Regions from separate parts of the Mesorhizobium humile genome, predicted to be linked through region 2. Evidence: predicted binding sites of a transcription regulator. Region 2 holds the regulator's gene; the other holds the start of a gene.
What was found. Region 2 encodes PhoB, which activates phosphate uptake and scavenging genes when phosphate is short. Its sites were predicted from a motif close to TGTCATNNANCTGTCAT; they were not measured.
Positions count from the first base shown of each region.

Region 1: a site for PhoB is predicted at 13,126-13,142, ahead of phnF (phosphonate metabolism transcriptional regulator PhnF). Genes of this name have one in related genera too.

Region 1 covers NZ_JAVIIV010000015.1:71,527-87,226, forward strand. The annotation lists gene RFM52_RS21490 (Gfo/Idh/MocA family protein) at 1-724, shown strand, start outside; gene RFM52_RS21495 (sugar phosphate isomerase/epimerase family protein) at 894-1,745, shown strand; gene phnE (phosphonate ABC transporter, permease protein PhnE) at 1,902-3,266, opposite strand; gene phnE (phosphonate ABC transporter, permease protein PhnE) at 3,353-4,306, opposite strand; gene phnD (phosphonate ABC transporter substrate-binding protein) at 4,363-5,271, opposite strand; gene phnC (phosphonate ABC transporter ATP-binding protein) at 5,413-6,270, opposite strand; gene RFM52_RS21520 (DUF1868 domain-containing protein) at 6,444-7,154, opposite strand; gene RFM52_RS21525 (DapH/DapD/GlmU-related protein) at 7,295-7,912, opposite strand; gene phnL (phosphonate C-P lyase system protein PhnL) at 7,909-8,616, opposite strand; gene phnK (phosphonate C-P lyase system protein PhnK) at 8,933-9,709, opposite strand; gene RFM52_RS21540 (alpha-D-ribose 1-methylphosphonate 5-phosphate C-P-lyase PhnJ) at 9,706-10,620, opposite strand; gene RFM52_RS21545 (hypothetical protein) at 10,680-10,853, shown strand; gene RFM52_RS21550 (carbon-phosphorus lyase complex subunit) at 10,856-11,971, opposite strand; gene phnH (phosphonate C-P lyase system protein PhnH) at 11,973-12,584, opposite strand; gene phnG (phosphonate C-P lyase system protein PhnG) at 12,584-13,045, opposite strand; gene phnF (phosphonate metabolism transcriptional regulator PhnF) at 13,169-13,918, shown strand; gene RFM52_RS21570 (zinc-binding alcohol dehydrogenase family protein) at 14,210-15,226, opposite strand; gene RFM52_RS21575 (ABC transporter permease) at 15,291-15,700, opposite strand, start outside.
Region 2 covers NZ_JAVIIV010000010.1:210,512-226,211, forward strand. The annotation lists gene RFM52_RS17310 (CHASE domain-containing protein) at 1-1,587, opposite strand, end outside; gene RFM52_RS17315 (ATP-binding cassette domain-containing protein) at 1,714-2,514, opposite strand; gene RFM52_RS17320 (sugar ABC transporter permease) at 2,526-3,878, opposite strand; gene xylF (D-xylose ABC transporter substrate-binding protein) at 4,132-5,172, opposite strand; gene RFM52_RS17330 (ROK family protein) at 5,539-6,780, shown strand; gene phoB (phosphate regulon transcriptional regulator PhoB) at 7,109-7,798, opposite strand; gene phoU (phosphate signaling complex protein PhoU) at 7,815-8,522, opposite strand; gene pstB (phosphate ABC transporter ATP-binding protein PstB) at 8,543-9,346, opposite strand; gene pstA (phosphate ABC transporter permease PstA) at 9,343-10,194, opposite strand; gene pstC (phosphate ABC transporter permease subunit PstC) at 10,198-11,184, opposite strand; gene pstS (phosphate ABC transporter substrate-binding protein PstS) at 11,250-12,308, opposite strand; gene RFM52_RS17365 (response regulator) at 12,803-15,700, opposite strand, start outside.

The sequences.
Region 1 (15,700 bases), on a different contig from region 2:
GCGCGAGATGGTGGCCAAGGGCCAGCTCGGCGACATCCGCATCGTGCAGTCGGAATATCCGCAGGACTGGCTGACCGAGGATCTCGCCGCGACCGGCCAGAAGCAGGCCTCCTGGCGCTCCGACCCCAAGCAAGCCGGCGCCGGCGGCGCGCTGGGCGACATCGGCACGCATGCCTATAATCTTGCCCGCTTCGTGTCCGGGCTGGAGCTGGATTCCTTGTCGGCCGATCTCGACGCCTTCGTGCCGGGCCGCCAGCTCGACGACAATGTCAACGTCATGCTGCGCTTCAAGCCGGTCGGCAACAAGCATCCGGCCAAGGGCATGATCTGGGCGAGCCAGGTGGCGCCAGGCCACGAGAACGGGCTGAAGCTGCGTGTCTACGGCTCCAGGGGCGGGCTGGAATGGGTGCAGGCCGATCCGAACTATCTCTGGTACACGCCGTTCGGTCAGCCGAAGCAGCTGCTCACCCGGGCCGGCGCCGGCGCGATGCCGGTCGCGGCGCGCGTCAGCCGCGTGCCGTCCGGCCATCCGGAAGGCTATCTCGAGGGTTTTGCCAACATCTACCAGGAGGCCGCCCGGGCCATCCGCGCCGCGCGCCGGAAGGGCGGCAAGCCGACCAAGGATGTGGTCTTCCCGACGATCGCGGACGGTGTCGAGGGCATGGCCTTCATCGAGGCCTGCGTGAAGTCGTCGAAGAAGAATGGGGCGTGGACGAAACTGTAGGGGGGACGATATTCAGGTGAGGCCGGCCTGCAAACGGCGGCTTCCTGCGCTTCCGGTGCTCACGTACTTCAAGTACGCTCCGCTCCGGTTCTCGGAATCCGTCGTTTTCGACTCGGCCTGACCTGAATCTCATCACCCCTTGATCGAAGGTGATGAGGGGGGAGGGTCGATGAAAATCGGCATGTGCATGTTCTTGTGGACGACCAGCGTCTCGAAGAAGCACGAGGCGCTGCTGAAGGACATCAAGGCGACCGGCTTCGACGGCGTCGAGATACCGGTCTTCGTCGGGGCGCCCGACGACTACAAAAGGCTCGGCGAGATGCTCGACCGCATCGGCCTGGAGCGAACCGCTGTCTCTGCGATGGGCGATCCGGCGATGAACCTGATCTCGCCGGATGCCGCGACGCGCAAGGCCGGCATCGACTATATGAAATGGGCGATCGACTGCAGCTCAGCCCTCGGGGCGGACCGGCTCAGCGGGCCGCTGCATTCGACGCTCGGCGCCTTTTCCGGCAGCGGGCCGACTTCCGCCGAAAAGAAGCGCTCGATCGCCTCGCAGCGCGCCATCGGCGACCATGCCGGCAAGAAGGGCGTAACGATCGGGCTGGAGGCGCTCAACCGCTTCGAATGCTATCTCGTCAACACCATGGCCGACCTGTCGGAGCACATCGACGCGATCGATCGGCCGCACATCAAGGCGATGTACGACACTTTCCACGCCAACATCGAGGAGGCCGACCCGATCGGCGCCTATACGAAGCATCGCCGAAACGTCGTCCATATCCATATTTCGGAGAACGACCGCGGCGTGCCGGGGCGTGGCAACATCCCGTGGAAGGAAACGTTCTCCGCCATCCGCCGGAGCGGTTACGACGACTGGCTGACCATCGAGTCGTTCGGCCGCTCGCTGAAGGATCTGGCGGCGGCGACCAAGGTGTGGCGGGATTTCGCCGAGAGCCCGGAGGCGGTTTATCGCGAGGGGTACAGGCATATCAGGAATGGGTGGAAGAAGGCCGCTTAGGTGCACCGATATTCAGGTGAGGCCGGCCTGCAAATGGCGGCCTCCTGCGCTTCCGGTGCTCACGTACTTCAAGTACGCTCCGCTCCGGTTCTCGGACGCCACCATTTTCGACTCGGCCTGACCTGAATCTCGGTACACCCTCGTGCGCTGAGCTTATCAACCCCGCTCTGCCTGCAGCCTGTTGTAATCATGCAGCGTGCGGCTCAGCCTGCGGCGCAGGAAGTTCGAGATGTTGTCGAAGATGAAGACGACGAGCAGCGTCAAAAGCACCATATAGAAGACGTTGGCCCAGTTCGAATTGGTGCGCATCGCTTCCCATAGTTTCAGGCCGATGCCGCCGGCGCCGACGGCGCCGATGATGGTCGCGCCGCGGGTGTTGGATTCCCACTGGTAGAGCGTCTGGCTGATGAAGACCGGCACCACTTCCGGCAGCACGCCGTAGCGCTGCACCAAAATGCCGTTGGCGCCGGTCGAGAGCACGCCTTCGCGCGGCTTGTCGTCGATGTTCTCCAGCGCCTCGGAATAGGTTTTGCCCAATGTGCCGATCTCGGTGAAGAAGATCGCGGCGCTGCCGGCCAGCGGTCCGGGGCCGAAGGCACGGGTGAAGAACAGCGCCCAGATCAGCATGTCGACCGAGCGCATGAAATCGAAGAAGCGTTTCAGCACCTGGCTGAGCAGCCCGCTCGGCGTGATGTTGCGGGCGGCGAAGAAGGCGAGCGGGAAGGCGACGATGCCGCCGAGCAGTGTGCCCAGGAACGCCATGACGATGGTCTGCAGGAGCTTCGTCCAGACATCGCCGTGCTGCCACTGGGCGTTGTTCCAGATGTTGTCGGCGGCCAAGGCGAGGTTGGACGTGCCGGGCTGAAGCTCAGGCCCCGAGACGATCAGCGAGATGACCTCGCCGGCCGGTTTGCCGAAGAAGGGCGAGCGCGTGTCGAAGACGAAATTGGCCCAGCCGAGGAAGCGCTTGCGCACCTTGACGCGGTCAACGGTGACGCGCACCTCGCCGGCAAAGCCCATCTTGGCGACAATCTCGTCGTCATGGACGGTCACCCAGTCGGGCACCGGACCTGTGACCACCGGCTTGCCGCCGGTCAGCGTTATCGGCACGGTCACGCCATTGGCCGTGATCGTCGCCCTGGTCTTGTCGAAGGTGACGGATTTCGCGTCGCCGTCGATCTGAACCGTGAAGGTGCCGTCGGGGTTCTTGACCACCCAATCGGGATCGGGGTTCTCGCCGAGCGCCGAGAAGCGCGGATATTTCGGCGTGATCTCCGACTGGTCGAGCCGGAATTCCGGCTGCAGGTCGTAGCTGATCCATTGCGACAGGAAGAGCGGCAGGCGTTCCCAATGCGACTCGCGCAGCACCTGCGGCAGGCTGAAGAACCACAAGGCATAGGCGAGGTAGAGCACCGTGCCGGCGATCAGCAGCAGCGGCCAGAAGCGCTTGTAGACAGGACGCTGGAAGATCAGCGGATGGCGATCTTCGATGGCGCTCGGTTCGGAGGCGGTCATTGCCATGGCTTACTCTTTGCTCCTGACCATGATCTTGTCCGAAAACCGGCGTCCACTTTTCGCTAACGCGGTCCTTCGGTTCGGGATCATGGTCACGCGCTCATCAGGAAAGCTTGCTCGCCGACGAGCTTGCGGCGCAGCCAGGCGGAGAACTGGTCGACGAGGAAGATGGTGACGAAGAGCAGGAGCACCAGCGCCAGGGTCTTGGCACCGAAGCCGCGCGAGATCGAAAGCTTCAGCTCCTCGCCGATGCCGCCGCCGCCGACCGCGCCCATGATGGTCGAGATGCGCACGTTGATCTCGATCCTGAGCAGCGTGTAGGACATGAAATTGGGCAGCACCTGCGGCAGGTCGGCGAAGCGCACGCGCTCGAACCAGTTGGCGCCGACCGCGCGCAGGCCCTCCTCCGGGCGCATGTCGATGTTCTCATTGATCTCGTAGAACAGCTTGCCCAGCGCGCCGATCGAATGCAGGCCGATGGCGATGATGGCGGCGACCGGGCCGATCGAGACGATGGCCGCGAACAGGCCGGCGATGACGATCTCCGGGAAAGCGCGCAGCAATTCCATGAAACGCTTGACGACAAGCCGCAGGATCGGGTTCGGCGTCAGGTTGCGCGCGGCGATGAAGGAGAACGGAACGGCGCAGACGAAGCCGATGAAGGTGGAGACCAGCGCGACGTTCACCGTGGTCAGCATCAGCTCGAAATATTCGGGAATGTAGAGGCCGCCCCAGACATAGACGCGGCCGAGCGGGAAGTTGAATTCCTGCGTGCCCTTGTCGTTGGGCGAGGCGATGTCGAACAGCGCGCGCCAGACGTCGTTCCAGTCCTTCGGGACCAGCCAGCTCAGGAAATCCAGAAGATGCGGCAGCCGGTCGAAGAAATGGCCGGCATTGGCCTCGTCGGCGAACCACATGGTGGCGCACATGGCGATGAGCAGCAGACCGACGCCAAGCGCGGTGTAGAAGCGGCGCAACGAGGTCTGGCGCCGCCAGGCGTCCGCCTGTTGCTTTGTCGCGTCGGAATGGAGTGTCGCTGATGTCATGATGTGGACATGCAAAAAGGGCGGCGTTTCGAACGCCGCCCTTTTTCCTGTTGCCGTTAACCGCCGATCGCCGCTTTGCGGGCTTCGACGATGACGCTGTAGAAGTCCGGCTTCACCGGCACGTAGCCGGTGAAATCGCCGCCCTCGACGCCTTCGAAGCAGGCCTTGTCCTTGGCCGGCAGGCCGGTGAAGAAGGCGGTCAGCTTGGCGGTCATGTCGTCGCCGAGCGCGGTGCGCACGACCAGCGGGCCGTTCGGGATCAGGCCCGAGCGCCAGACTTCGACGAAGTCGTTCGGGTCGACGGCGCCCTTGGCGACTTCCTTGTGGAAGGTGCCTGAGGTGTAGCCGTTCTTGAAGTCGCCGATGCCCGAGGAATCGTCCACGGCAACGTCGACCTTGCCGTCGCGCACGGCGAGCACGTTGTTCTCATGGCCGCCGTTGAACTGGGTCGAGGCAAAGTAGGTCTCGTTCGAAGCACCGGTGTCCTTCGGAATCTGGGTCAGCGGGATCAGGTAACCCGAGGTCGAGTCCGGATCGGCGTAGCCGAGCTTCTTGCCCTTGGCCGACTTGATGTCGGTGATGCCGGAGGTCTTCAGCGCCAGGCCGATCGAATAATAGCCGGTCGAGCCGTCGGTCTGCTTGGTGGTGAGGATCGGGGTGACGGCCTTCGGGTCCTTGAGATAGACGCTGGCATAGCCGGAGGCACCGAGCTCGGCGAAGTCGAGCGTGCCGCCGAGCAGGCCCTGGATGACGCCGTCATAGTCGGCGGCCGGGAACAGCGACACCTTCTCGAAGCCGAATTCCGACTTCAGGTGGTCGGCGAGGCACTGGTAGTTGCGCAGGCGGTCGGTCTCGTTCTCGCCGCCGAGGATGCCGACGCGGAATTCCTTGATGTCAGCGGCGTGCGCGGCGCTTGCCGCCATGGCGAGCAGCGAAACTGCTCCAAAAACCATCTTTCTGAACATTTCGATCTCTCTCCTGTTGTTCCGGCTGCGCGCCGGCGGCGTTCTGATTTTTCAAGTCTTGCCGTTGACGCTGGCGGGCGATCCGGGTTGCTCTGCTGAAATCCACGATTTGCCCGGACCGAATGGGCCAGGGCGGTGGGCTCAGTAGCCAGGAAAGGCTGGTTCGAGCGGTCCGGCGGATGCGGTGATCTTCGGCTTGATGGTCACGCTGGTCGACGTGATGGCCTCGGAGATCTCGGCGCCGCTGGCATCGGCGCCATAGACCGTGCGCACGGCGTTGCGGTCGAGGTCTTCCGGGGCGCCGTCGAAGACGACCTTGCCGGCGGCCATGCCGATGATGCGGGTGCAATAGGCGCGCGCGGTGTCCAGCGTGTGCAGATTGGTGACGACGGTGATGCCTTCGCGCAGGTTGATGTCGCGCAGCGAGTCCATCACCACCTTGGCGTTGAGCGGGTCGAGCGAGGCGATCGGCTCGTCGGCCAGAAGTACTTTCGGCTGCTGCATCATGGCGCGGGCTATCGCGACTCGCTGCTGCTGGCCGCCGGACAGCGTGCCGGCCGGCTGCAGCGCGGTGCGGGCGATGTCGAGGCGCTCGAGCGCGGCCACCGCCTCGGCGCATTCGGTGCGCGTGAACATGCCGAGCAGGTTGGAGACCGTCGAGCGGTGGTTGAGGCGGCCGAGCAGCACGTTGGTCAGCACGTCCAGACGCGGCACGAGGTTGAACTGCTGGAAGATCATGGCGCAGTCGCGCTGCCAGCGGCGCAACGGCGAACCCTGCAGGCTGGAGACCTCGGCGCCGTCAAAAAAAATCGACCCCTGGCTGGGATCGATGAGACGATTGATCATACGCAAAAGCGTCGACTTGCCGGCGCCCGAGCGGCCGATGATGCCGACCATCTGACCGCGCGGGATCGAGATGTTGATGTCGCTGACGGCGGTATTCTTGCCAAATCGTCGGGTTACGCCGCGGATTTCGAGCGTGGCCGATGATGCTGACATACCAAAACTCCAGTCCGTCGCGCTTTTGCAGGTCTGTTAAGCTTCGCTAGCGCAGGCCGATGAAGCTGCGGTGTCGGATTGATGTCAGTTTTGTTACGAGTCACAGGCCATCCTTGTTCATGCATGTCGTTACCCCAAAATCGCCGCGCACTTTTGGGCGACATGCATCCGGATCAACCAAGCACCAGCAATTCCTCGAAATGCTTCATGTCCTTGAAACTGCAGAAGGCCGGGGGCCTGAGCTCGATCACGGGAGCTTCGCGATCGAGGAATGACGGGCAGTCGTCGAACAGGTCCTGCCAGGCTGCCGCCTGTTCGTCGGCGAGACGGCGGATCTGGTAGGCGAAGGTGATGTGGAAGACATAAGTGTCGTGGTCCGGATGGCGGTAGCCGAACGGCACTGACAGCGCGTCGCGCCAGGCTTTCATCGCAAGCCGGTCTTCCTCTGTGGCGCCCGCAACCGTCAGGCCGGTCGGCACCACTTCGACAATTTTGACGCTGAACGCGCCGCGGCCTTCGAAACCCTGTAGGCGGTCGAGATAGAGCTGGGTCATGTCGTCGATGCTCGTATCGAGCGGCGCGTCGGACGGCCAGTAGGGAAGGCGCCGCCGATACTCGATGATGCCCTGGAACAGCGTCATGTGCAGGCTGGAGATCGGCGTGAAGGCGAGGCGATCCGCGTCGGGCATGGCGCGGATGCGCTCGCGCACCTCGATGATGGCAGCTTGCGAAGGCGAGCCTTCGACCAGATGGCAGACGACGGTGTTGCCGGGCTCGACGAGGAAGTTGCCAGCCGTGTCGTAACGGGTGCCGAGATGGGTGGGCGGCGTCGGATTGGTGCCTTCGAAAAACCCGGCGAGCGAAGGTCTGATCGTGTCGAGCATGGCGATCTCCTGGGGGAGATGGCGTCCTGTCCGAGTCATGTGTCAAGGGTATGAATGGTGAATGGTGAATGGTGAATGGTGAATGGTGGGAAGAAGAGCTTCGTTGCCATTCACTATTGACCATTCACCATTCACGATCTTCAGCCGCCATATTTCTCCAGAAACGCCTCGGCCTCCAGCTCGCGAAAATCATCCAGCGCGGCGCGCAGGCGGGCGTGGTCCCAATCCCACCATGCAAGCGCCTGGTAGCGCTCGGCGGTGCGGCGGTCGAAACGCTCGCGGATCGGCTTTGCCGGCACGCCGCCGACGATGGTGTAGGGCGCGACGTCTTTCGACACCACGGCGCCGGCGCCGACAGCCGCGCCGTCGCCGACGGTGACGCCGGGCAGGACGGTCGAGCCGTGGCCGAGCCAGGTGTCGTGGCCGATGATGACGCGCCTGGCGCGGCGCTGGGCAAAGAACTCGCTTTCATGCTCGGCGTCATCCCAATAGTCGGAGGCGCGGTAGGTGAAATGGTGCAGCGTCGGCCGCCAGGTCGGGTGGTTGGTGGCATTGAGGCGAACGCTCGCCGCGATGTTGGAGAACTTGCCGATGGTCGCGCACCACACGGCACAGTCCTGCATCATGTAGGAATAGTCGCCGAGCTCGCATTCGGCGACGCGGCAGCGCTCGGCGATTTCGGTCCAGCGGCCGAGGGTCGAGTTTTCGACCTGCGCCGTCGGATGGATCAGCGGCGCCTCCGAAAGTTTTTTGCTCATGCAGCGATCTTCCCTGCGGCAAAGGCAGTGACATCGATGACGCGGTCGGCGACGGCGTCGCGCACGTCGAGGTCGTGGAAGATGCCGAGCAGGGCAACGCCCGCCGCCTTCTTTGCGGCGATGAGCTCGACCACGACATCGCGGTTCCTGGCATCAAGCGAGGCGGTGGGCTCGTCAAGCAGCAGGATTGGATGCTCGGTGATGAAGCCGCGTGCGATGTTGACGCGCTGTTGCTCGCCGCCCGAGAAGGTCGCGGGCGGCAAGGCCCAGAGCTTTTCCGGCAGGTTGAGCTGTGCCAACAGCGAACGCGCCTTCGCCCGCGCGCTTTCCCTGTCCTCGCCGCGCTCGGCCAGCGGTTCGGCGACGACGTCGAGCGCGGAAACGCGCGGCACGGTGCGCAGGAACTGGCTGACATAGCCGATGGTGTGGCGGCGCACGGAAAGGACGGTGCGTGGGCTGGCGGAGGCGAGGTCAATCAGGCCGCCGCCATGCTGGACGATGATCTGGCCTTCGTCGACGGCGTAGTTGCCATAGAGCATCTTCAGGATCGAGCTTTTTCCAGCACCCGACGGACCGCCGAGCACGGCGCATTCGCCGGCGCGGATCGAGAAGGAGACACCCGTCACCACCGGCAGTGTGACGCCATCGCGCAGATGCATGGTGAAGCTTTTGGCGACGTCGGAAACGACGAGAGGGGTGGGCATTAGAAGGTGCTCCGGTTGTCGTGTGTCGGCGGGAGGGTACAGCCCTTTCTCCCCGTCACTATACGGGGAGAAATGTCCGGCAGGACAATGAGGGGCAGCGCCGGAGCCCGGCTGAGGAGTCGCTCTGCGCAAACCGAAGCTAACGGGGCGAGGTTGGCGTCCACGGCGCGCCTTCTCGCCAAGTCAGCGCCGCCCCTCATCGCCCTGCCGGGTACTTCTCCCCGTATAGTGACGGGGAGAAGGGGCTGTGTCGGGCGGTTTCGCCAATCTCCAAAGTTCAATGAATAGCCTGAAAGAGGGTGACCCGGCGCCATCATCACACCTGCAAAATCGAGGAAACAAGCAACTGCGTGTAAGGCGCGCGCGGATCGTCGAGCACGCGGTCGGTGAGGCCGCTTTCGACGACGCGGCCGTCCTTCATCACCATCATGCGCTGCGACAGCAACCGCGCCACGGCGAGGTCGTGGGTGACGACGATCGCGGCAAGGCCGAGATCGGTCACCAGCCCGCGCAACAGATCGAGCAGGCGTGCCTGCACCGAGACGTCGAGGCCGCCGGTCGGCTCGTCCATGAACACCAGCCGCGGGCCGGTGACCAGGTTGCGGGCGATCTGCAGGCGTTGGCGCATACCGCCGGAAAAGGCGCGCGGCTCGTCGTCGATGCGGTCCTCGTCGATCTCGACACGCGACAGCCAGTCGACGGCGGTGGCGCGGATTTTGCCGTAGTGGCGGTCGCCGACCGCCATCAGCCGTTCACCGACATTGGCGCCGGCCGATACCGTCATGCGCAGTCCGTCCGCCGGGTTCTGATGGACGAAACCCCAGTCGGTGCGCATCAGGAAGCGGCGCTCGGCCTCGCTCATGCGGTAGAGCTCGCGCCACTGGCCGTCGCGCATGCGGTAGCTGGCCGTGCCGGACGAAGGCAGCAGCCGGGTCGACAGGCAGTTGAGCAGCGTCGTCTTGCCGGAGCCGGACTCGCCGACCACCGCCAGCACCTCGCCCGGCCAGAGGTCGAAGGAGACATTCTCGCAGCCGACGCGCGAGCCGTAGAACTTGGACAGCGCGGAGACGCGCAGCAGCGGTTCGTCGCTCATTTAGCCGGCTCCGTTTTCTCGGCGGGGTGGGTCTTGGGGGCAAGATGGGTCTCGGGGGCAAGGTGACCGTGATGGCCATCGTCGCGCCGCTTTTCGCAGTGGTCGGTGTCCGAGCAGACGAACATGTGGCCGCCATGGTCGTCGAGGATGACCTCGTCGAGATAGACATTTTCTGCGCCGCACAGCGCGCAGGGCTGGTCGAAGGTCTGCACCTCGAAAGGATGATCCTCGAAATCGAGGCTCACCACATCGGTGAAGGGCGGCACCGCATAGATGCGCTTCTCGCGGCCGGCGCCGAACAGCTGCAGGGCAGGCGAGCGGTGCATCTTCGGATTGTCGAATTTGGGCGTCGGCGAGGGGTCCATCACATAGCGGCCCTCGACCTTGACCGGATAGGCGTAGGTGGTGGCGATGCGGCCGTGCTTGGCGATGTCCTCGTAGAGCTTCACATGCATGAGGCCGTATTCCTCCAGCGCATGCATTTTTCGCGTTTCGGTCTCGCGCGGCTCGAGGAAGCGCAGCGGCTCGGGGATCGGCACCTGGAAGACCAGCACCTGGCCCGCCGTCAGCGGATGCTCGGGGATACGGTGGCGGGTCTGGATGATGGTCGCCGTCGCGGTTTCGGTGGTCACGGCGACCTTGGCGACCTTCTTGAAGAAGGCGCGGATCGAGACGGCGTTGGTGGTGTCGTCGGCGCCCTGGTCGATGACCTTCAGCACGTCATCCGGGCCGATGATCGAGGCGGTGACCTGGACGCCGCCGGTGCCCCAGCCATAGGGCATCGGCATCTCGCGCGAGGCGAAAGGCACCTGGTAGCCGGGAATGGCGATGCCCTTCAGGATGGCGCGACGGATCATCCTTTTGGTCTGCTCGTCGAGATAGGCGAAGTTGTAGGTGGCGATGTCGGTCATGGCGATCACGTCCGCTTCGTGCTAGGGATTTGGCGCCAAAGAGGCGGGAGGGCGCCCGAATGGACTCTACCGGTTGGATGCATCTTGGCGTGCTGCTGCTGGTGTTTGCCGGCATCGTGGCCTTTGTGCTGTGGAAGATGGTTCTGCCCGCGCCAAAGGCGCCGCCACGCGGCGAGACCGTTGCCGGCGCGCGTGGCTATATCGGCCTGTGGTTCGGTGGCGGCGGACGTTAGGATCATTCCGCAGCCTCCCGCTTCTCCTCGGCGGCCTTGTCCTCGTTCTCCCGTGCCTCGTATTCGGCGCGCATGCGGCGGACCAGGCCGAGCTCGGCCTGGAAGTCGACATAATGCGGCAGCTTCAGGTGCTCGACGAAGCCGGTCGCCTGGACATTGTCGGAGTGCGAGATGACGAATTCCTCGTCTTGCGCGGCGGCGACGACGTCCTCGCCGAGCTCGCCGGCGCGCAGCGCCCGGTCGCACAGCGCCATCGCCATCGCCTTGCGCTCGCTCTGGCCGAAGACAAGGCCGTAGCCGCGCGTGAACTGTGGCGGCGCCTTGGCCGAGCCCTTGAACTGGTTGACCATCTGGCATTCGGTGACGCGGATGGAGCCGAGCGGCACGGCGAAAGGCAGCTCGGGCACGTCCAGCTCCAGCGCGACCTCGCCGATGCGTACTTCGCCGACGAAGGGGTGGTTGCGGGCATAGCCGCGTTGCGTCGAATAGCCGAGCGCCAGCAGGAAGCCCTCGTCGCCGCGCGATAGCGCCTGCAGGCGGATGTCGCGTGCCATCGGGAATTGCAGCGGCTCGCGCGTGATGTCGCCGGGCACATGGTCCAGCGGCATGTCGCCGTCGGCCTCGATCAGCCCTTCATGGGCGAGGATCGCGGAGACGCGCGGCATCGCCTCAGCCTCGGCTGGACGCTGCGCGGGTGTTTCGACCTCGGCGCCGGCGGCAAGCTCGGGATCGAGCAGCCGGTGGGTATAGTCGAAGGTCGGGCCGAGCACCTGTCCGCCCGGCAGGTCCTTGTACGTGGCCGATATGCGCCGTTCGAGCTGCATGGCGCCGGTATCGACCGGATTGGTGTAACCGAAGCGCGGCAGCGTGGTGCGGTAGGCGCGCACCAGGAAGATCGCCTCGATCATGTCGCCGCGCGCCTGGACGACGGCGAGTGCTGCGAGCTCGCGATCATAGAGCGAGCCTTCGCTCATCACGCGGTCGACGCCGAGCGCCAGCTGCTCGACGATCTGGTCGAGGCGCAGCGCCGGCACCGAGCGGTCGCCGCGGCGGCGATCGGCAAGCAGGCGGTGCGCATTGGCAATGGCGGCCTCGCCGCCTTTCACCGCGACATACATGTCATGCCTCCATCGACTTGATGCGGGTGGTGCGCGGCAGGCAGGCGAGGCTGCCGGGCGCCGCCAGGATGATGTCGACGCCGCGCGGGAAACGCTGGTTGTTCTGCTTCCACTGCTCGACGAAATGGCGCGGCATGCCGGTCGGCGCGATCATCGCCGTCTTCTCGATGCCGGGGCCTTCGAGCAGCAGCGTCGGGCCGGAACCGAGATCGCCGGTGAGCAGGATCAGCGTCGTCGAGCGGTCAGGATATTCCTGCGTGCCCTGCGAGAAACCGTCGATCGCCGCCATCTCCTTCGGATTGGCGATAAAGGCGAAATGCGCGTCGGCCGGCGTGTTGGCCAAAGGCGCGCCGGTGTGAAAGCCGAGCCAGGCCTTGACCGAGGCCTCCGCCAGCAGCGCGTGGTCGAGCCAGACCGGCGTGTCGTTGTCGCAGAGCGCCAGCGCGACCGCGCCTGCCGTCGCCGACAACGGCGCCGGCGGGCGGGCGAGCTGCGGCAGCTCCTGGACGGTGCCGGGGCGCGCCATCGCGTCCATGATGGCGCGGAACACGGCCTGGGCGTCGAAGACCGGCTCGGCGAAACCGCCGTCGATCGATTGCGTGGCGATGTTCATCAGTCTTCTCCGCGCACCATGGTGAAGAAATCCACTTTCGTTGCCGCCGTTTCGACGCGCTTTGTTTCGCGCGCAGCATCGAGCGCCGCGCGCAAGGGCGCGGCGAGCTTCGTCTCGACCGCTTCGCGATGTGCCGGGTCCTGCCAGAGCGCGTCGGCGATTGCCGCCAGTTTTGCCTTGCCCTTGTCGCGGCCGAGCGCATAGGAATGGCCGACTTGGCCCGACGGCAGCCGCACCGTGGCGCGGGTGACCGTAGCCTCGCCGACATTGAACGGCGCGCCGCCGCCGCCGATCCGCCCGCGCACCGTCACCAATCCGGTCTCCGGGCCTCGCAAAAGCTCCGCCTCGGAAGGCAGGTCCGCTTCGCTCCACAGACGGGCGATCTCATCGGCCGCGGCATGCGCCAGCGTCGCCATCAAGGCCTTTCGCCCGGCCTGCTCGCGCGCTTCCTGTCCTCGCATGGCATCGCTCCTTGCATGCACAAATTTGTCTATTGATATAGACAACTATACAAATTATACTCACCTCGTAACGGGAGTCCATGACGGGTGGATGACAAGGGCGGGAAAAATGCTTGGGGGGCGATGGTGACTGGACTGGCGGCGAGTATCGAAAGGCGTAACGGCGTGTCGCTGTGGCGGCAGATCGCCGACAAGATATTGCAGGGGATCGCAAGCGGCGATTTCGCCGAGAATGCGGCGCTGCCGCCCGAAGTCGCACTGGCCGAGCGCTACGGCGTCAACCGCCATACGGTGCGCAGCGCCATCGCAGCACTTGTGCAGGAAGGCGTGCTGAAGGCCGAGCAGGGACGCGGCACCTTCGTCCTGTCGCGCAAACGGCTGTCCTATCCGATCGGCGCGCGCACGCGCTTCTCGACCGGGCTGCAGGGGCAGACGAGCGAGCGGCACATCGCGCTCTTGTCATCATCCACGGAGCCGGCCAGCCGGCGCATCGCCGAGGCGCTGGGCATCGCCAAGGGCGCGGCCGTCATTTGCCTGGAGACGCGTGGCGAGGCCGATGGTCATCCAGTATCGCGCGCGACGACCTGGTTCGACGCCCAGCGCTTCGCCGGCATCGAGGACGCAATGGCGGAGACGGGATCGATCACCGCCTCGCTCAAGCGTTTCGGCATCAACGATTATCTGCGGCAATCGACCGTGCTGTCGGCACGTCATGCCGATGCCGACGACCTTGCAGCGCTCGATCTGCAGCCGGGCGCCATCGTGCTGGTCACCGTCGCCGTCAACGTCACGCTCGATGGCCAGCCGATCCAGTTCGCGGAGTCGCGCTTTCCCGCGGAGCGGGTGGAGCTCAGGCTATTGGCCAACGATTAGCCTTCAACGCGGTCATCCAGGACGATAGCCCAGTGAGGTCGTCATCCACGGGCGGAGCGACGCGAAGCGGAGCGCAGACCCGGGGATTCATTCCGTTATCTTAATCGTAGAGTGCAGCGGAGCAGAATTCTGGATCGTCGCAACGCGTTGGCGTCACGGAATGGGTCCTCGGGTCTGCGCGCGTCGCTACGCTCCTTGCTCCGCCCGTGGATGACGAGGCACAAACGCTTCGGCCAATCGCCAATGCCGCGATTTGCCAGGAATCCAGAGCCGAGATCTCCGTGCCGGCGCTCAGCCGACCTCGATAACCGCCTTAATCAGCCCCGATTTCTCATGCGTCCATCTGGCGAGGTCGCGCGGCGTTCCGTCGAGCGTGGTGCGATGGGTGACGAGCTTGTTCAACGGCACGGAGCCGTTGCGGATCGAGGCCGCGACATGGTCGAAATCGGCTTTCAGCGCGTTGCGGCTGCCGACCAGCGTCATCTCGCGCTTGTGGAATTCGGGGTCGGAGAAGGTGATGTCGTCCTTGACGACGCTGACCAGCACCAGCGTGCCGCCATGCGCGACATGGGCGAAGGCCGACTGCACCGATTGGGTGTTGCCGGTCGCGTCGAACACAAGGTCGAACCCTTCGCCGCCGGTCGCCTGCCGCACCAGGTCGGCGGCCGCCGCTTTCGAGCTGTCCAGCGGGGCAAAGCCGAGTTCCTTTTCGGCGAAGCCGAGACGTTCAGCGCTCATGTCGAGCAGGCTGACATCCAGCCCGGCGATGCGCGCGAAGATCGCCGTGCCAAGGCCGATTGGGCCGGCGCCGATGACCAGCGTGCGCTGGCCGGACTGACCGAGCGAGCGGCGCACCGCATGCGCGCCGATGGCCAGGAATTCCACCGTCGCAGCGTCGGCCAGCGACAGGCCGTTCGTCGGGTAGAGGTTTTGCGCCGGCACCAGGATCTCGTCGCACATGGCGCCGTCGCGATGCACGCCCAGCACCTCGATCTTCACGCAGCAATTCGGTTTGCCGTGCCGGCAGGCGATGCATTTGCCGCATGAAAGATAGGGGTTGATGATCACCGGCTCGCCGACCGCGAGATCGACGCCTTCGCCCTTCTCGACGATGGTGCCGGAAACCTCATGGCCCATGATGCGCGGATAGGCCAGGAAGGGGTGCTTGCCTTCGAAGATGTGGTAGTCGGTGCCGCAGATGCCGACATGGCTGACCGCGACGCGCGCCCAGCCGGGCGGCGGCGTAGCTGGGGCGGCGCGGTCTTCGAGGACAAGCTCGCCGGGCGAGCGGCAGACAACGGCTTTCATGGGCAATCCAAAAAAGAGCGCCGGCCTCGGTCGAACCGGGCCGGCGCGGAGTTTCAGGGAGGATTCATTTGCCGCGACGGCGCAGACCGTCGAAGTAGACGATGACGATGATCAGCACGCCGGTGATGATGCGCTGCCAGAAGGCGTTGACGTTGAGCAGGTTGGCGCCGTTGTTGATGGTGGCGAGGATGAAAGCGCCGAGCAGCGGCCCGTGCACCGACCCGACCGCGCCGAAGAGCGAGGTGCCGCCGATCACCGACGAGGCGATCGCCTGCAACTCCCAACCTTCGGCCTGGGTCGGATTGCCGATGCCGATGCGGGATGCCAGCAGGACGCCGACGAAGGCCGCGCACAGGCCGGACAGCGTATAGGCCATATAGATGGTGCGCTGCACGTTGACGCCGGACAGGCGCGACGCCTCGGCATTGGAGCCGACCGAGAACAGATAGCGGCCCCAGCGGCTGTGATGCAGGA
Region 2 (15,700 bases):
TTCGGCCTGATAGTCGCGCGCGATCGTTCCGCGCAACTCGCGCGTGACGTTGAGATCGATCAGCTTGGTGCCGAAGCCGGTCTTGGCCGGCGCTTCCAGTTTCTTCTGACCCGCCTCGCGCCAGTTCAGGACCAGCGTCCGCTCCCGGCCGCGACCTTCGTCGACGCTCCAGTCGACCTTGAGGGCGCCGACGGAACTGCCGGCTTCGCCATATTTCAGCGCGTTGGTGGCGAGTTCGTGGAAGGTCAGCCCGAGCGCCTGCGTCGTCGTCTCGTCGAGCAGCACTTCCGGGCCTGACAAGACACCTGCGGGAAGGTCCTTGCCGAACACCTGCCCGAGCTCGATGCGCAGCAGGTCGCCGAGATCGGCTTTCTGCCAGCGCGAGCGGGTGAGCATGTCTTGCGAAGCCGCCATGGCCTGGAGGCGCGCCGAGAACGATGCCGAAAACTCCTTGACGTCGGTGGCCTGCGAGGCCGTCTGCCGCGCGATCGCCAGCACGCGGGTGATCGAATTCTTGATGCGGTGCTTCATCTCCTGCAGGATCAGATCCTTCTCCAGCAGGCTCTTTTCGGTCGCCTCGTGCAGCGCCGATTTCGCGTCATAGGCACGTTCCTGATAGCGCGCCACCAACGCGATAGCGCCGGCAGCCAGAAGGCCGAACAACCCGAGCATCACCGGAATGGCGCGTGAGGACGGCGGCTCGAAGGCGCTTGTCGGCCTGAACAGCACGGTCCAGGGCCGGCCCGCGACGACGATATCGCGACGCGCCAGAAGTTTCGCGCCGATGCGTTCCGCCGGCGGTGCTTCAGAACGGAAAAGCAGATTGCCGCCCTCCGGCTTGCCGTCAAAGACCTCGACATTGACCGGCAGCAGCGGCGAGCGGCTGAGCGCGACCTGGAACAGGTCCTGGGCTCGGAACGCCGCGTAGAGGAAGCCGGCGGTCGAAGAGCGGCTTGCATTGATGACCTCGGGCGCGGTTTCGACGTTCAGCCGCACGAAGACCAGGAAGCCCGTGAAGGTCTGCGCCACGCCGGCGCCCTGTCCGAGCTGGACCACGCCGCTCGCATGCTGCCGGTCGTCGGCCATCGCCTTTTCGATCGCCGCGCGCCGCACCGGCTCGGTGAACATGTCGAAGCCGATGATCGACTGGTTGGACGTATCGAGCGGCTCGAACAGCACGATGGGCGTGCGCCATTGCTCGGTCGTTGCGGGATAGACCGGATGCGCCGTCCCGAGGTCGTGCAGGATGTCGCGTTCGACCGCCGCCTCGTCGCCGGTCTTGGCGAGCCTCAGGAAGCCGATCCCGCGCAGCCCCGCGAAATTGTCGCTTATGTCGAGCGCGGTGAAGAAGGCTTTGAATTCGCCGCGCGTGATGTCGCCGTTGCGGGCATCGAACAGTGCCTGCGTCGAACGCAGCAGCGACAGATGCAGGTCGATGCGGCTTTCGATGCGGTTGAGCGCGTCGTCGGCGGTCCCCTCGAACTTGATCCGCGCCGCCTCCTGCGTCGCGAAATAAGCGAACCCCGCCATCGTCAGGCTGATCAGCGCGACGGCGACGAAGGCAACGATCGGAAAGAGCTTCTTCAAATCAGCGATGCGGCCCGTGGACGGTCGACGACCTTTATGGGCAAGTCTCCGCGCCAACACAATGGCGCGGCCAAATCATCACAGGGGCTGGTACATCACGCAGCCGTTAATTAGCCGGCTATCCGTTCATGCCGCGATCTTCAGCGCGCCTGGACCCGGGATGGCGCCTGGCGGGCATTTGCCCAGGATGATCATGCCGAGCACCTCGTCCTGGGTGACGTCGGTCGTGCGCGCGGTGCCGACCACCTGGCCGTTCTTCATCACGCAGACCCGGTCGGCGAGTTCGAACACGTCGTGGATGTCGTGGCTGATCAGGAAGATGCCGATGCCGTCGGCCTTGAGCTGCTTGACCAGTTCGCCGACCTGCGCCGTCTCTTGCGGGCCGAGCGCCGCCGTCGGCTCGTCCATGATCAGGATGCGGGCGTTGAACAGGATCGCGCGCGCGATCGCCACCGACTGCCGCTGTCCGCCCGACAGCTTGATGACAGGCTCCTTGAAGCGCTGGAAGCGTGGATTGAGCCGGCCCATCACCTTGCGCGCCTCGGCTTCCATGGCGACGTCGTCCAGCGTGCCCCAACCCGTCATCAGCTCGCGGCCGAGGAACAGATTGGCGGCGGCATCGACATTGTCGGCCAGCGCCAGCGTCTGGTAGATCGTCTCGACGCCGTATTTCTTGGCGTCGCGCGGATTGGAGATCGAAGCCTCCTCGCCATTGATGAAGATCTGCCCGCTGTCGCGCTTGTAGGCGCCGGACAGGATCTTGATCAGCGTCGATTTGCCCGCGCCATTGTGGCCGAGCAGCGCCATCACTTCGCCGGGGAAAAGATCGACCGAGGCGTCGTCGACGGCGCGGATGCCGCCGAAGGCGATCGAGATGTTGCGCATGTCGACCAGCGGAACGCCGGCGGGAGCGGATTTTTCAGCCATGCTCGTTCTCCTCAGACCCGCTTGCGATAGATGGTGTCGAGCCACACCGCGACGACCAGCACGGCGCCCACGACGATGCTCTGCAGCGGCGAATCGACGCCGAGCAGCACCATGCCGGACTGCAGCGACTGCATCAGAAGCGCGCCGAGCATCGCGCCGAGCACGGTTCCGGAGCCGCCGGCGAGCGAGGTGCCGCCGATGACCGCCGCGGCGATGACCAGGAGTTCGTCCAGCGTTCCGAGCACGTTTGTCGAGGAGTTCTGCCTGGCCGACGAGATCGCCGCCGCGATCGTCGCCAGCACGCCCATGATCATGAACACCTTCATGGTGATCCAGCGCGTGTTGATGCCGGCGAGGTTGGCTGCTTCCGGATTGCCGCCGATGGCAAAGACATAGCGGCCGAAGCGCGTGCGCTTGGTGACGAAGGTCATGATCAGGCCGACGGCGACGGCCATCAGCACCGGAATGGCGATGCCATGCGCGATGAACAGCCCGCCTTCGGGAACGGTGATGTTGTTGGCGGCGGCGTAGCGGTTCACGATGCCGACCGGCCAGGGATAGGAATTGGCGAGCCACACTGCGCCCAGGATGACCGCGCAGGTGACGGTGGCGAGCAGCGTCTCGGCCCAGACCGGACGCAGCGGGAAGCGGAAGCGCTTGCGCTGCACGCGGCCGTTGAAATGCATGAAGATGACCGCCAGGCAGGCGGCGATGCCGACGGCCCAGCTCCACTTGGCGCCGATCGAGCCCGCCGGGCCGCCGCCCATCAGCTGGAACGTGGCGTCGAGCGGCGCCACGGTCTGGCCGCTGGTGACCCACCAGGCAGCGCCCCGCCATACCAGCAATCCGCCCAGCGTGACGATGAAGGCCGGCACTTCGAGATAGGCGATGATGAAGCCCTGGAAGGCGCCGATGATGAGGCCGAGCGCCAGGCCGATCAGCAATGCCAGGACCCAGATCCAGGGATTGCCCAATTCAAGCCCGACGAAGCGAACCAGGAAATGCACTTGGGCAAAGCCCATGACCATGCCGATCACCCCTTCGGCCGATCCGACCGACAGGTCGATGTTGCGCATGACGATGACCAGCACCATGCCTGAGGCCATGATCGCCACGGCCGAAGTCTGAACCGACAGGTTCCACAGATTGCGCGGCGTCAGGAAGGTGCGGCTGTCGAAGTCGAGCGGATTGACGCCGAGGCGCAGGCTGGAAATCACGTGCAGCCCGACCCAGATCAGCAGCAGCGCGCCTATCATGCCGAGCATGCGGGTATCGATCTCGGTTGCCTTCAGGAACCTGGCGACAGCGCCAAGTTCCGACGCGCGCGCGGTGTCCGCCGATTGGGTAGACGTCGTATCGGTCATGATTTCCTCCCGCCGGCCTGCCCGTCTGACGCGGATGCCTGGCCAAGCCTAGAAGCTATCCGCCAGAGGCGGAAACACAAATCTTTTTGAGAAAACGCCGCGGCTTCAAAGCAATCCCAGGAAAAGTGCGTGGCGGTTGGGATCGGCGACTTCGCCGTAGCTTCCCGTCCGGGATTGCGGCAACAAGGAACTGGAGCGGTTCATCGAACCGCTCCAGGCCGCGGCGCAGGATTTTGATCGAGAGCCGGCAAACTTAGTTGCAGACCTTGACGCTGCCGGCGGCAACGCCAGCGCAAACTTCGTCCTTCTTGATCCAGCCGGCGTCGATGACGACGTTGAGATTGTCCTTGGTGATCGCGATCGGGGTCAGGAACAGCGACTTGACGGTGTTGCCGCCAGGCGTCGTGAAGTCCTTGGCGCCGGCGATGTCGCCCATCTTCTTGCCGTTGGCGAGCTGCGAGGCGATCTCGGCGGCGTTCTTGCCAAGCTCGCGCGCGTCCTTCCACACCGACACGGTCTGCGTGCCGAGCGCGATGCGGTTGAGCGCCGCGTGATCGCCGTCCTGACCCGAGACCGGAACGGTGCCGGCCAGGCCTTGCGCCGTCAGCGCCGCTACGACGCCGCCGGCGGTGCCGTCATTGGCCGCCACGACCGCGTCGACCTTGTTGTCGTTGGCGGTCAGGAACTGCTCCATGTTCTTCTGCGCGTTGGCCGGCAGCCAGCCGTCGGTATAGGCCTCGCCGACATTCTTGATCTTGCCGCTGTCGATCGCCGCCTTGAGCACTTCCATGGAGCCCGAGAACAGGAAGTCGGCGTTCGGATCGGAACCCGAGCCCTTGATGAAGACGTAGTTGCCTTCCGGCTTGGCCTTGAACACCTCGCGGGCCTGCATGCGGCCGACTTCCTTGTTGTCGAAGGTCAGGTAGAAGACGTCCTTGTTCTCGATCAGGCGGTCATAGCCGACGACCGGAATGCCTTCGTCGAGCGCCTTCTGCACCGCCGGACCGATGGCCGAGGCATCCTGAGCCAGGATGATCAGCGAATTGGCGCCCTGCGAGATCAGGCTTTCGACATCGGTCAGCTGCTTGCCCGGATTGGACTGCGCGTCGGCCGAAATATACTTGTCGCCGGCGGCCTCGATGGCTGCCTTCATCGCCGCTTCGTCGGTCTTCCAGCGCTCTTCCTGGAAATTCGACCAAGAGACGCCGATCACCTTGTCCTTCGCCTCGGCGACCGACGCCAACGTCAGCGACATGGCAACGCCCGCCAGGATGGCGGCTGCGAATTTCTTCATGATATCCTCCCTGCGCTCTGTGCGGCGCGACCCAGACTGGCCCGAAGGCCGGTAAAGAGGCTTTTTTTCGAGCCTCAAAAAAATAGTGATCCAGCAAAACGACGCTGTCAACTGCGATTCTGATGGGTTTTGATGGGTCCGAACATTTTTTTCGACACCCGCAATAAATAATGACATGGACCTTGGCTTCTGCCAGTATCCAGAAGCAATTCCAGGAAAAGTGCGCAGCGGTTTTCCGCCCGGAATTGCGTCAGAACAAAAGACAGACGGTTCGCCGTTTCCGCAAATGGTGAACCGTCTGGCGTGTCAACGCTAGGCCATGGCATCATCACAAGGCCGCGATGACCGGGGAGGACGTGCGAAGACATGTCGGTCGGAATCCGTCACGACGATTTGCGCCGGCGCAACCGCGCCATGGTGATTTCGGCCGTGCGCCGCGCCGGCCAGCCTTCGCGCACGGAGATTGCCGCCACCACCGGGCTCAGCCACTCGACCATTTCGGCGATCTCCGCCGATCTGATCCAGGAAGGCATTCTCACCGAGAGCAAGGCCAGCGAGCCGACGGCGCTGAAACGCGGCCGGCCGCAGATCGGCCTGGCGCTGAACCCCGAAGCCGCCGCGGTGCTGACCGTGGTCTTGTCGCTGAACTTCCTGTCGGTCGCCGTGATCGATTATGCCGGCCAGGTGGTCGCCGAGGAGCAGCAGCGCTTGGACACGCTTGTCATGCCCCGCGACGACTTGATCGGCGAATGCGTGGCGATCGTCCGGCGCCGGCTGCAGGATCCCGACCTCGACGTGAGCAGCGTCGCCCGCCTCGCCATGGGCATCCAGGGCATCACCGATTCCCACGCACGGGCCATGCTGTGGTCGCCGATAACGCCGCTGACCGACATTCCTTTCGCCGACATCCTCGAGCAGGAATTCGGCATCCCCGCCACCATGGAGAACGACTGCAACATGATGGCGGTGGCGCTGCAATGGCGCGACCCCGAGCGCTATCGCGACGACTTCATCGCCATCCTCCTGTCGCACGGCATCGGCATGGGTCTGGTGCTGAAGGGCGCGCTGTTCACCGGCACGCATTCCTCGGGCGGCGAATTTGGCCACATGATCCACCGCCCGGGCGGCGCGCTTTGCCGCTGCGGCCGGCGCGGCTGCGTCGAGGCCTATGCCGGCAATTACGCGATCTGGCGCAGCGCCATGAAAATGAGCGAGGACGCCGAGCCGGTCGACGTCGGCGACGCCGACATGCGAGCCCTCGCCGCCAAGGCGCGCGAGAAGGACGGCCCCGAGCGGGAGGCTTACCGTCGGGCCGGCGAGGCGCTTGGTTTCGGTCTCGGCAGCCTGTTCGCCCTCATCGACCCGGCGCCCGTGGCCATGGTCGGCGTCAGCGCGGCCGCCTTCGACCTGATCGAGCCGGCGCTAAGGGCGGCGATCGCCCAGACCGCGGGCGGCCAGCACTCGGAATCGATCTCCTTCGACACCGAGCCTAACGAGCTGCCGCTGATCCGCGAAGGCTGCGCCATGCGCGCGCTGACCTTCGTCGACCAGGAGATTTTCGCGCCGGGCATGCAGGCAAGAGCGGGCAGCGGAAAAAACGTGGCCTGAGCGGCTTTGAAGTGACCGCTGGTCGCTGAGGACAGCAGCAGACGCTTGAGATTAGCGATGGCCCCGCAGCTTCGTCATTCCAGGGCGAAGCAGGAGCGAAGCGACGCAGCGCAGACCCTGGAATCCATGCCGTTACTTCGATCGTAGGCGCAGCGGAGCAGAATTCTGCACCGCCCCGGCGCGTCGAAGTCACGGAATGGATCCTCGGGTCTGCGCTGCGTCGCTACGCTCCTTGCTCCGCCCGTGGATGACGACGCTAGAAGCGTCTCGGCTAATCACCATCGCAGATGCCGGGAGCGGAGCCCGTCAGCGCTTCCGCGCCCTATCCCTAATCCTCCCTGATCGCGTAACCCGCCCCGCGAATGGTTCGGATGACGTCGGGCATGCGGCCGTTGTTGACCGCCTTGCGCAGGCGGCCGACATGGACGTCCACCGTGCGCTCGTCGATATAGATCGTCTCGCCCCAGACATTGTCGAGCAGTTGGCTGCGCGAGAACACGCGGCCAGGATGCCGCATCATGAATTCGAGCAGGCGGAACTCGGTCGGGCCGAGCCTTATCTCGCTCTTCTTGCGGTAGACGCGATGCGACTCGCGGTCGAGCACGATGTCGCCGACCTTGAGCACGCTGGACAGCACCTCCGGCTTGGCGCGGCGCAGCAGCGCCTTGACGCGCGCCATGAATTCCGGCGTCGAGAACGGCTTGACCAGGTAGTCGTCGGCGCCGGTCGAGAGCCCGCGCACGCGGTCGCTTTCTTCGCCCCGCGCCGTCAACATGATGATCGGCAGCCGCTCGGTCTCGGGCCGCATCCTGAGGCGCCGGCAGAGCTCGATGCCGGAAACCGCCGGCACCATCCAGTCGAGCACGAGCAGGTCGGGAACGTTTTCCTGAAGGCGGATTTCGGCCTCGTCGCCGCGGGTCACCACTTCCACCTGGTAACCCTCGGATTCGAGATTGTAGCGGAGCAGCACCCCCAGCGGCTCCTCATCCTCCACCACCATGATGCGTGGCGCGATCATCGGGGTAACCTTCTCGTCAGGCCGCCGGCGCCGACATTGCCGTCTCGTCCTGCTTGGGACGGTTGGCGGGCAATTGCGTACCGGTGAGCACATAATAGGCGTTCTCGGCGATGTTGGTCACATGGTCGCCGATGCGCTCGAGATTCTTGGCGCAGAACAGAAGATGCGTGCAAGCGGTGATGTTGCGCGGATCTTCCATCATGTAGGTCAACAGCTCGCGGAAGACGGACGTGTATTTGACGTCGATGCGCTCGTCGTCGTTGCGCAGCTTGGCCAGCGCAGTGGCGTCGCCCACCATATATTCCTGGGTCACGGCCTGGACCTGGATCAGCACCAGCTGCGCCATGGAATCGATCGAATGCGTGAGGTCGCGCGGCGCGGTGCTGACGCCGACCGCGCCAACGCGCTTGGCGATGTTCTTGGCAAGATCGCCGATGCGTTCGAGATCGCCCGCCATGCGGATCGAGCCGACAACGTTGCGCAGGTCGTCCGCCATCGGCTGCCGCTTGGCGATCAGCGTGATGGCGCGGTCGTCGAGCTCGCGCTGGCGCGCGTCCATGATGGCGTCGTCGGAGACGACGCGCTGCGCCAGCGCATTGTCGGTTTCGAGCAGGGCCCTGGTCGCGCCGCCGACCATGGAGCCGGCCAGATCGCCCATGTCGTTGATGAGCCGGCTGATCTGCCTCAGATCCTCGTCGAAGGAAGCGACGGTATGTTCGGCCATGATGATGTCCTCGTATGAACTCAGCCGAAGCGGCCGGTGATGTAGTCCTGCGTGCGCTTTTCGCGCGGCGAGGTGAAGATCTTCTCGGTCCGGTCGAACTCCACCAGCTCGCCCAGATACATGAACGCCGTCTGCCTCGACACGCGCGCCGCCTGCTGCATGTTGTGGGTGACGATGACGATCGTATAGTCGGCCTGCAACTCGTCGATCAGTTCCTCGATCTTGGCGGTCGACAGCGGATCGAGCGCCGAGGCCGGCTCGTCGAGCAGGATGACCTCGGGCTTCACCGCCACGGTGCGGGCGATGCACAGGCGCTGCTGTTGGCCGCCGGAAAGGCTGAGGCCGCTGGCGTTGAGCTTGTCCTTGACCTCGTTCCACAGCGCGGCGCGCTTCAGCGCCGACTCGACGCGGCTGTCCATCTCGGCCTTGCTGATCTTCTCATACAGCCTGACGCCGAAGGCGATGTTCTCGTAGATCGACATCGGGAACGGCGTCGGCTTCTGGAACACCATGCCGATCTTGGTGCGCAGCAGGTTGAGGTCCTGCGAGCGGTCGAGGATGTTCTTGCCGTCGAGCAGTACCTGGCCCTCGGCACTCTGCTTCGGATAGAGCTCGTAGATGCGGTTGAGCACGCGCAGCAGCGTCGACTTCCCGCAGCCCGACGGGCCGATGAAGGCGGTCACGCTGCGCTCCGGCAAGGACAGGTTGATGTCCTTCAGCGCCTTCGATTGGCCATAGTAGAAATTGAGGTTCTTGACCTCGATCTTGGCCTTCTCGACGGTCGTGTCGGCTACGTTCAGGTCGGTGGACAACATCGGTTTCATCTGTCCTCTCTGCGTCCGGTCAGGCTGCGGGCGATGATGCTCAGCCCGAGAACCGTAAGGGTGATTATGAGTGCGCCCGTCCAGGCCAGCTGCTGCCATTCCTCGTAAGGGCTGAGGGCGAACTGGAAGATGGTCACCGGCAGGCTGGCCATCGGGGCATTGAGATTGCTCGACCAGAACTGGTTGTTGAGCGCGGTGAAGAGAAGCGGCGCCGTCTCGCCGGAGATGCGGGCGATCGCCAGCAGGATGCCGGTCACGATGCCGGACAGGGCCGCGCGGTAGGCGACCGAGCGGATCACCACCCAGCGTGGCGCGCCGATGGCGGTGCCCGCTTCGCGCAGCGCGTTGGGCACGAGGTTCAGCATGTCCTCGGTGGTGCGCACCACGACGGGGATCACCAGGATCGACAGCGCGACGGCGCCGGCAATCGCCGAGAAGTGCCCCATCGGCCGTACCATCAGCTCATAGACGAACAGGCCGATGATGATCGATGGCGCCGACAGCAGGATGTCGTTGATGAAGCGCACGATCGTCGTGAGCTTCGAGAAGCGCCCGTACTCGGCCATGTAGGTACCGGCCAGCACGCCGATCGGCGTGCCGACTATGATGCCGATGATGGTCATGACGATGCTGCCGTAGATGGCGTTGAGCAGGCCGCCGGCGTCGCCGGGCGGCGGCGTCATCTGCGTGAACACGGCCAGGTTCACCCCGGAGAGCCCCTTATAGAGCAGCGCCCCGAGGATCAACGCCAGCCAGGCGAGGCCGATGCCCGCCGCGACGACGCACAGCGCCATCATCACGGCGTTCTTGCGTTTGCGGCTTTGGTGAAGCGATGCGGCAGTCGACATCGGTCAGGCTCCCGTGCGGCTATCGATGCGCAACAGCATGTAGCGTGCGAGCGCGAGGATGATGAAGGTGATGATGAACAGGATCAGGCCGAGCGATACCAGCGAGGACGTATAGAGATCGCCGTCGGCCTCGGTGAATTCGTTGGCGATGGTCGCCGAGATCGTCGTGCCCGGCGCAAACAGCGAGGCGCTGATGCGGTGCGCGTTGCCGATGACGAAGGTGACGGCCATCGTCTCGCCGAGCGCGCGGCCGAGGCCGAGCATGACGCCGCCCATGATGCCGACGCGGGTATAGGGGATGGTCACGCGCCGGGTCACTTCCCAGGTCGTGCAGCCGATGCCGTAGGCCGATTCCTTCAGCACCGCCGGCACCGTGTCGAACACGTCCTTGGTGATCGAGGTGATGAAGGGCAGCACCATGATGGCGAGGATCAGCGACGAGGTCAGCAGGCCGATGCCGTAGGGCGGGCCGGCAAACAGGCTGGAGAGCCCCGGTATGCCGTGGAAAATATAGATGATGAAGGGCTGCACCGTCGTCTGCAGGAACGGCGCGAAGACGAACAGGCCCCAGATGCCGTAGATGATCGAGGGAATGCCGGCAAGCAGCTCGACCGCAATGCCGATCGGCCGCCTGAGAGGACGCGGGCAAAGCTCGGTCAGGAAGACGGCGATGCCAATGCCGATCGGCACGGCGATGAGGATGGCGATGGCCGAGGTGACGATGGTGCCGTAGATGGGCGCCAGCGCGCCGAAATTCTCGGTGACCGGGTTCCAGGATTCGGTGGTGAGGAAGGAGAAGCCGAACTTCGACAGCGCCTCCCACGAGCCGGCGACCAGCGAGATCGCGACGCCGCCGAGCAGAACCAGCACGAGGATGGCGGAAAGGCGGGTGGCCGTCCGGAAGGCCATGTCGGTGAAGGCGAAGCGGCGCACTGTCGCTTCTCTGGTCCGCAGGGCGGACGATGTCGCGGCTTCGGAAACGGCTGTCATTTACCCCCTCGCATTTCGAAAGAGACAGGAGGGCGCCCAAAGGCGCCCTCCTTATTCGCTAGGACTTACATGCCGGAGTACAGCGGCTTGCCGTTCGCGTCGACGATGTCCTTGCCCCACATCGCCTCGACACTCTTCACGACGGCGTCGGGCATCGGAACATAGTCCAGGCTGGCGGCCAGCTCGTCGCCCTTGGCGTAGGACCAGGCGAAGAACTTGAGCGCTTCGGTCGTGGCCGCGGCGTCGTCGGGCTTCTTGTAGACGAGGATCCAGGTGGCCGACGTCATCGGCCAGGATTCAGCGCCGGCCTGGTTGGCCAGGATGACGCCGTAGCCCGGCTGCGAGCTCCAGTCGGCATTGGCCGCGGCGGCCGAGAAGGCAGCGGCGGTCGGCTCGACCTTCTTGCCGTCCTTGTTGATCAGGTCGGTGTAGGTCAGCTTGTTCTGCTTGGCATAGGCGTATTCGACGTAGCCGATCGCGCCGCCGGTCTGCGAGACGTTGTTGGCGACGCCTTCGTTGCCCTTGGCGCCGATGCCCACCGGCCATTCGAGCGCGGTGTTGACGCCGACCTTCGACTTCCAGTCGGCGCTGACGTCGGCCAGGTAGTAGCTGAAGTTGAACGTGGTGCCCGAGCCGTCCGAGCGGTGCACGACGGCGATCGCCTGGTCGGGCAGCTTGGCGTCGGGGTTGAGCTTCTTGATCGCTTCGTCGTTCCAGTTGGTGATCTTGCCGGAGAAGATGTCGGCCAGCGTCGGACCGTCGAGAACCAGTTCGCCCGGCTTGATGCCCTCGAGGTTGACGACCGGAACGATGCCGCCCATCACCATCGGGAACTGCGCCAGCCCGGTGGAGTTGAGATCCTCGCCCTTCAGCGGCGCGTCGGAAGCGCCGAAGGTCACGGTCTTGGCCTTGATCTGCTTGATGCCGCCGCCGGAGCCGATCGACTGGTAGTTGAGACCGATGCCGGTCTCCTTCTTGTACGCGTCAGCCCACTTCGCATAGATCGGATAGGGGAAGGTGGCGCCGGCGCCGGAAATGTCGGCTGCCATCGCGGCGGAGATGCTAAGGGTTGATGCCGCAGCCATTGCAATCGCAACGGCCGCCGAGCGGATGAAATGTCTCATGTGGCCTGCTCCTGTTCGGAAGATGGTCTCTCGGCACCCGTTGTATCGGCGCCCGGTGAGGGCAATAGCTCTCGATTATTACAGTCGCATGACAGTTTCGTGTCAGCCCAGTAACGCCCGAACGGGGATGTCTGGAGAGGTCCGCGGCGGCCTCGCGGGACCGGCCGGAGTTTGCCGCGGGAATCAGTAACTTGTCTGACTTTTGAATCAAAAAATATCCCGGCGGCCGGGTCACGGCCGCCGGGAAATAAAATCCGGACGAGAGCGCGTTGCCTGTACGCCAGAGCGGATCATGGCCTGGCCATCGCCGAAAACAGGGTCCGTTGGGGTAGAGTCGACGCTGTTTCTTGTTGGCGGTCGCCGCTCCCGCCCGTAACTGAAAGGCGGAATCGATACGCCCATTGTCCTGGCTTGGCACATGCTTTGATATGGTGCGATCGCACCATACGTATGCGTCAATGCTCCTCGCGGGGTGCCGCCGGTCTGTCTCGCGCTTAGCCGGCGCTGCGCCGGACTTCCGCTTCGGCGCTCAGCCAGCGCTCGAGCTTTTCCAGCAGCGCGCGCGGGCTGATCGGCTTCGGCAGGTAATCGTCCATGCCGGCTTCCAGGCAGCGTTCGCGGTCGCCCTTCAGCGCATGCGCGGTAACACCGACGATCGGCACATGCGTGCCCATGTCCTCCTCGAGTCGGCGGATAGCGCCCGTCGCCTCCAGCCCGTTCATTTCCGGCATCGACACATCCATCAGGATCATGCGTGGATTGAGCTTGCTGAAGGCGTCGAGCGCCTTGCGGCCGTTGCCGACGATCTCGAATCGGTAACCGGTCTCGCCGAGTATCTGGGTGAACACCAGCTGGTTCACCTCATTGTCCTCGGCCACCAGGATGTCGAGCCCGCGCTCCGCATCGGCGGGGCGTGGACGCGCCCGCCCCGGCGGCGGCTGCAGCATGGCGCGATCCGATGCCGCCGTCGGCGCCGGCGCGGCTTGCGGGGGGCTGCCGCCGCCAACAGCGGGTTGCGCCGCGGCGCTGCTGTGGCGATGGCGCTGGATGGTCGCGACCAGCGTTTCCAGGAGGATGGAGGAGCGCGCCGGCTTGATCAGCTGCGCGTCGATGCCGAGGTCGCGATAGGCCGTGTTGGCGAGCGACTGGTCGACCGAGGTCAGCATGATGATGGGTGTATGCGCCAAGCCCGCCGTGTTGCGCACGATGCGCGCCATCTCGGCGCCGGTCATGCCGGGCATCTGGTAGTCGAGCACGACGCAGTCGACCGGCACGCCATAGGCGGCGGCGGCAATCAGCACCTTCAACCCTTCGGCGCCGCTTTCGGCCGCGCAGGAATCGAACGTCCACGACGCCATCTGCTCGCTCAGGATCGAGCGGTTGACGGCATTGTCGTCGACGACGAGCACGCGCGCGCCGGTGACGTCGATCGGCATGATGCGCTGTCCGCCCTGCTCGGCCCTGGGCAGCGTAACCGTGAACCAGAAGGTCGAACCCTTGCCTTCGGCGCTGTCGACGCCGATCTCGCCGCCCATCATCTCGACCAGCCGCGAGGTGATGGCAAGGCCAAGACCGGTCCCCTCATGCCGCCTGGTCGAGGAGGTGTCGACCTGGCTGAATTTCTCGAACACCAGCTTCAGCTTGTCTTCCGGAATGCCGATGCCGGTATCGGTCACGGAAATGGTGAGCTTCGTCCCCGCGGGGATCCGGTCGCCCGTCACATCGACCAGAACATGGCCCTCGTCGGTGAACTTCACGGCGTTGCCGAGCAGGTTGGTGACGATCTGCCTGATCCGGCCGACATCGCCGACGAACTGGCCGTCGAGCCCGGGCTGGACACGGACGATGAGCTCGAGGTCCTTCTCCTTGGCGCGCGTCGATACCAGCGTCGCCACGTCCTCGATCGCCTCGGCGAGATTGAAGGGCGCCGGGTCGAGCACCAGCTGGCCGGCATCGATCTTGGAAAAGTCGAGGATGTCGTTGATGATGGTGAGCAGCGCGTTGCCGGATTTGACGATGATGTCGGTGAACGTCTTCTGCTTCGGATCGAGGTCCGACTTTGCCAGCAGCTCTGCCATTCCAAGAACCCCATTCATCGGCGTGCGGATCTCGTGGCTCATATTGGCGAGGAACTCCGACTTGGCCCGGTCGGCAAGCACGGCGCGCCGGCGCGCCTCGCCGAGCTCGGCCTCGCGCTGCTTGAGTTCGGTGATGTCGGTGGTGGAGCCGATGAGATAGAGCGAGCCGTCCGAGGCGATCATCGCGCCCTTGCGCGCGAACTGGTGCCTGACGCTGCCGTCCGGCATCGTCACCGTCTCCTCGATCTCCTGCGTCTCGCCGGTGCGCAGCACGGCAAGGTCGCTGGCGACGAAGGCTTCGCCGTCCGCGCCGAAAATCTCGACATCGGTCTTGCCGATGGCTTCTTCCCTGCTGAAGCCGGTGAGATCGCACCAGCCCTTGTTGACGTAGAACTGCCTGAGATCCGAGCGCTTGGCGTAGATCGACACCGGCACGTTGTCGATGAGGCTGCGGAACACCTCGTTCTCGCTCATGCTCTGCCGGAGCACCTGCTCGCGCGCCTTGACGTCGGTGATGTCGGTGCTGGAGCCGACCAGATGCACGGAGCCGTCGATCGCCACCAGCCGGCTCTTGCGCGTCATCAGCTGCCGCACCGTGCCGTCGCGGTGGGTGACGGCTTCCTCGATCTCGCGCCCCGCGCCGGTCGTCACGACTTCGGTGTCGTCATTGCTGAAACCGTCCGCCTCTTCCGTCGCGAAGAGCTCGCGATCCGTCTTGCCGAACACTTCGTCCTTGGCGAGGCCGGTCAGCGCGCACCAGGCCTTGTTGACGAATTCGATGCTGAGATCGTCGGCCTTGATGAAGGCGGCCACCGGCAGCTCGTCCATCACGTGCCGGTAGAGGTCGATCTGGCGCATGGAGTCGCCCAACGCCTTCTCGCGCGTCTTGATGTCGGTGATGTCGACGCGCACGCCGATGAACGTCCCGTCGTCGGTGCGCATGTCATAGACCTGGTACCAGCGCCCGTCGGCGTTGAGGCGTTCGTAGGCGGAACTCGGCAAACGGTACCGCTTGAGCATGGCGTCAAGCCAGCGCTCGGTGTCGACGCCATACAGACCGTCGATCTCGGCGTCGCCGCTCGAGCGGAAGTAGCCGACCGAATGGCCGAGCGACAACGCCTCGCGGAATGTGCGGCCCGGCTGCCAGGCCGGCTTCAGCGCCGGCAGCGTATCCTGCAGCTTGCGGTTGGCGAAGACGAAGCGGTCGTCGCGATCGTAGATGATGACGCCCGCCGGCAGCGACTCCAGCACGATGGCAAGGTTCCTGTGCGCGTCCTCCGCTTCTGTCTCGCGCTGTTTCATGTCGGTGATGTC